DNA from 2 places in the Streptomyces sp. NBC_00557 genome. Region 2 is predicted to be linked to the other one. Evidence: riboswitches for the same ligand, from Rfam matches in the RefSeq annotation. Region 2 holds a riboswitch; the other holds the start of a gene.
The links. Region 2 has a riboswitch for glycine ahead of gcvT (glycine cleavage system aminomethyltransferase GcvT). Riboswitches for the same ligand answer to the same signal wherever they lie in the genome.

Region 1 (2,453 bases), 4.4 Mb from region 2:
CGGTCGCGTCCAGCGCCTCGATGTCGGCCTCGACGCCGAACGCGGACCACACGGCGGCGAGCTGCGCCCGCTTGGTGGTCTCGTCGCAGGCGATCGAGACGTGGTCGGCGTCGACGAGGTGCAGGTTGACGCCGTTGTCCCGGGCCGCGGCGACGACCTGGGCGGCCTTGCCGGGCACGCGCGCGGTGACGGTGTCGAAGAACGCGCGGTGCACGATCTCCACGCCACCGGCCTTCAGGCCCTCGGCGAGGAGGGTGGCGTACCGGTGGGTGCGGCGGGCGATGGTCTTCAGGCCCTCCGGGCCGTGGTAGACGGCGTACATGCCGGCCATCACGGCGAGCAGCACCTGGGCGGTGCAGATGTTGCTGGTGGCCTTCTCGCGGCGGATGTGCTGCTCGCGGGTCTGCAGGGCGAGGCGGTAGGCCTTGTTGCCGTCGGCGTCGACGGAGACGCCCACGAGCCGGCCGGGCAGGCTGCGCGCGAACTTCTCGTGCACGGCCATGTAGCCGGCGTGCGGACCGCCGAAGCCCATCGGCACACCGAAGCGCTGGGTGGTGCCGACGGCGATGTCGGCGCCCAGCTCACCCGGAGAGGTGAGCAGGGTCAGCGCGAGCAGGTCGGCGGCGACCGTGACCAGGGCGCCCAGCTCGTGCGCCTGGTCGATGACCGGCTTGATGTCCCGTACGGCGCCGGAGGCGCCCGGGTACTGGATCAGCACGCCGTTGATCTCACGCTCGGCGACCTCGGCCGGGATGCCCTCGGAGAGGTCGGCGACGACGACCTCGACGCCGGTGGGCTCCGCGCGGGTCTGGATGACGGCGATGGTCTGCGGCAGCGCGTCCGCGTCGACCAGGAAGAGGCCCTTCTTGTTCCGGCCCATGCGGCGGGAGAGCGCCATGGCCTCGGCGGCGGCGGTGCCCTCGTCCAGGAGGGAGGCGCCGGAGGTGGGCAGGCCGGTGAGGTCGGCGACCATCGTCTGGAAGTTCAGCAGCGCTTCGAGCCGGCCCTGGGAGATCTCCGGCTGGTACGGGGTGTAGGCCGTGTACCAGGCCGGGTTCTCCATGACGTTGCGCAGGATGACGGGCGGCGTGAACGTCCCGTAGTAGCCCAGGCCGATCATGGAGTCGAGGACCTGGTTGCGGTCGGCGAGCGCGCGCAGCTCGGCGAGCACCTCGGCCTCGGTGCGGGCGCCGGGCAGGTCGAGGGCGTCGGCGTTCTTGATCACATCGGGCACCGCCGCGGCGGTCAGCTCGTCCAGCGAGCCGTAGCCGACGTGCGCGAGCATCTTCGCCCGCGCCTCCTGGTCGGGCCCGATGTGGCGCTGCTCGAACGGGATGCCCGCTTCGAGCTCCGAGAGCGGGATGCGGTGGGCGGTCATTGCGGAGGCCTCCTGGTCTGACGCGACCTTCGAGGGGCACCACTGCACGGGTGCCCGGACGGCCTCCCCCTCTGTCATCTCAACCTGAGAGCTTCACCGGGTCGCCCGAGGGCACCCGGTTTTCACCGTCGGTGAGAGCCGGTGCCGTCGGCACCCGCCCTGCTTTCCAGAGTGACCTCGTCCGTGCGGTACGTGAGCCTGAGAGATTCCGGGGAGGATTTGCTCCTTCGGCGCCTCCGAGGTGGTCGGAGGACTCTCCCGCACGGGGTCAGCAGCCGCTGTCAGCCTACCAGCGAGGTCAACGCCGGGGCCCTCGAGTGGCCGCCCGACTGAATGTGCTCTTTTGTAGTGCTTACGGATGAGTTGCGACCAAGTGGAGGGAGACGGACCGTGCAGACCGAGATCGATCCGCGCAACCTGATCGGCCGCAAGGCGTTCGACCGCAACGGCGCCAAGATCGGCACGATCGACGAGGTGTACCTCGACGACGCGACCGGCGTCCCCGAATGGGCGGCCATACGGACAGGACTGTTCTCCCGCGACGCCTTCGTCCCCCTGGAACCGAGCGAACTGATAGACGGCTCCCTCCACGTCCCCTTCGACCGCGCCCTGATCAAGAACGCCCCCGACTTCGGCGTGGGCCGCCACCTCTCCCCCGAACAGGAACTCCAGCTCTACCACCACTACGGCCTCGACGTGGTCTCACCCCCCTCGGTCCCGGACCACGACTTCGGCAGACTGGCGGGCTCGGAGGAGACCTGAAGGGCGAGATCCGGAACCAGCGGCAACGGATCGGCGGACTCCAGCGCGGGATCGTCGACGGAGAACGTCCGCACCCGCCCCGGAGGGGACTGCGGCGTCTCGAACCGCACGGTCACCCGGCCCAGCCCGCTCCCCTGCACCCACCCGTGCCCGTACTCCGCGTGCCTGACGTCCTGACCGGCCCGCCACGACCGCTCCTCCGGCTCCGGCCGCTCCGCCGTCACCTCGGCCCCCGTCTCCTCCGGCGTCTCCTCCGCCCGCGCGGGCATGGCCTGGGCGAACAGGTCCTCCTGGGTGTAGTCGGCGAGCCCGG
Region 2 (2,453 bases):
GGTCGCCGAGCCGCAGCCGGCGGGCGGCTCGCCCGCCTCGACCGCGGCGACCAGCCGGGCGGTCGTACGGCGGTGGCGGCGGAAGGCGTACGCGGAGACGCCCCGGCCGCGCTCGCGCTGGCCCTCGCGGGCGGTCTCGGGGGCCACGTCGAGCAGCAGCAGGTGGAGGGCGGCGCCGCGGCGGCGGGCCTCGCGGGCGAGCCAGCGGCGCACCCAGGGCTGGGTGCCGCAGTCGTGCACGACGACGCCCTCGCCGGTGCGCAGCGCGCGGCGCAGGCCCGCGTAGTGGGCGAGGCGGACCAGCGGGCGGTAGAGGGCGTACGGCAGGAGACGGGGGGTGCGGGCGTCCCAGCGGTCACGGGTGTCCTGGGAGTCGACGCGGGGGCCGGTGACCGCGCGCCGCATCAGAGTGGACTTGCCGCTGCCGGGCAGGCCGGTGATCACGACCAGGTCGCGGGGTCCGAAGCGCAGGGTGCGCGGGCCGTGGCCGGCGCGGTCGCGCAGGTCGCGGACGACGGGGGCCGGGGCGGGGCGCTGCCTCGGCACAGTGATGCCGGTGGTGGCGGTGGCGTACACCGGGGTCCTGTTCACAGTGATCGTCCTCCCCTGTCGGTCCGGTAATCTTCCTGCCCGCAGTGCGTAAAGGGAAGGTAATGGGCGATGTCGTCGGCGTCGTCCGTGGCCTGCCACAGGTCGGTTACAAAAGCCCGCTCGGCGTGCGATGATGTGGCCGCCAACTGCATACCGGCCGCTTGAATCCGCGCGGGAGAGTCCCTGGCAGCACCGATGCCGGGGCGCCGAAGGAGCAAGTCCCTCCCTTGAATCTCTCAGGCCCCGTTACCGCGCGGGCGAGGCACATCTGAAAAGCGGGCCGCTCTACGCCAGTGGCTCCACCCAAGGTGCAAGCCGTGATCGCCCCCGTGGCGGTTCCGGCGAACCTCTCAGGTTCCGATGACAGATGGGGAGGAACGTTCCTCGCCCGTTCTGCTTTGCCCTGGGAGACGACCGACCGATGAGCAGCACTGAACTCCGCCACACCGCGCTCGATGCCGTGCATCGCGCGCTCGGTGCGACGATGACCGACTTCGCCGGCTGGGACATGCCGCTGCGCTACGGCTCCGAGCGCGACGAGCACATCGCCGTGCGGACGAAGGCGGGTCTGTTCGACCTCTCCCACATGGGCGAGATCACCGTCACCGGCGCCCAGGCCGCCGCGTTCCTGAACCACGCCCTGGTCGGCAACATCGCCTCCGTCGGCGTGGGCCGCGCCCGCTACACCATGATCTGCCGGGCCGACGGCGGCATCCTGGACGACCTGATCGTCTACCGGCTCGCCGAGACCGAGTACATGGTCGTCGCCAACGCCTCCAACGCCCAGGTCGTGCTGGACGCCCTCACCGAGCGCGCCGCCGGCTTCGACGCCGAGGTCCGCGACGACCGGGACGCCTACGCGCTGATCGCCGTCCAGGGCCCCGAGTCCCCCGGCATCCTGAAGTCCCTCACCGACGCCGACCTCGACGGCCTGAAGTACTACGCCGGCCTGCCCGGCACCGTCGCCGGCGTCCCGGCCCTGATCGCCCGCACCGGCTACACCGGCGAGGACGGCTTCGAGCTGTTCGTGAAGCCCGAGCACGCCGTCGAGCTGTGGCAGGCGCTGACCAAGGCCGGCGAGGGCGCCGGCCTCGTCCCCTGCGGCCTGTCCTGCCGGGACACCCTGCGCCTGGAGGCGGGCATGCCGCTGTACGGGCACGAGCTGACCACCGAGCTGACCCCCTTCGACGCCGGGCTCGGCCGCGTGGTGAAGTTCGACAAGGAGGGCGACTTCGTGGGGCGCGAGGCGCTCCGGGAGGCCGCGGCCAGGGCTGAGCAGAACCCGCCACGGGTCCTCGTCGGCCTGGTCGCCCAGGGCCGCCGCGTCCCGCGCGCCGGGTACGCCGTCGTCGCCGGCGGCGAGGTGATCGGCGAGGTCACCTCCGGCGCCCCCTCCCCCACCCTGGGCAAGCCGATCGCCATGGCGTACGTCGACGCGGCGCACGCGGCGCCGGGCACCGAGGGCGTCGGCGTGGACATCCGCGGCAGCCACGAGCCGTACGAGGTCGTGGCGCTGCCGTTCTACAAGCGCCAGAAGTAGACACCGGGCGCGGCCACTGTGTGACCCCGCGCACGTCACCGCCGCCCACAGCGGCTCCAGCAGTCCCCCCTTCATCATCACTCCCGCGCGTACAGGAGAATTCAGGCCATGAGCAACCCCCAGCAGCTGCGCTACAGCAAGGAGCACGAGTGGCTGTCGCCCGCCGAGGACGGCGTGTCGACGGTCGGCATCACCGAGTTCGCGGCGAACGCGCTCGGCGACGTCGTCTACGCCCAGCTCCCCGAGGTCGGCTCCACGGTGTCCGCGGGCGAGACCTGCGGCGAGCTGGAGTCCACCAAGTCGGTCTCCGACCTGTACTCGC

Region 1: linked by a shared signal. The riboswitch ahead of gcvP (aminomethyl-transferring glycine dehydrogenase) and the one ahead of gcvT (glycine cleavage system aminomethyltransferase GcvT) in region 2 are both predicted to bind glycine.

The regions. Positions count from the first base shown of each region.
Region 1 covers NZ_CP107796.1:6,991,457-6,993,909, reverse strand. Annotated here, with positions in the region: gene gcvP (aminomethyl-transferring glycine dehydrogenase) at 1-1,378, opposite strand, end outside; glycine riboswitch at 1,555-1,649, opposite strand; gene OG956_RS30835 (PRC-barrel domain-containing protein) at 1,769-2,140, shown strand; gene OG956_RS30830 (DNA polymerase IV) at 2,062-2,453, opposite strand, start outside.
Region 2 covers NZ_CP107796.1:2,564,433-2,566,885, forward strand. Annotated here, with positions in the region: gene OG956_RS10555 (AAA family ATPase) at 1-591, opposite strand, end outside; glycine riboswitch at 754-853, shown strand; glycine riboswitch at 854-968, shown strand; gene gcvT (glycine cleavage system aminomethyltransferase GcvT) at 1,013-2,131, shown strand; gene gcvH (glycine cleavage system protein GcvH) at 2,240-2,453, shown strand, end outside.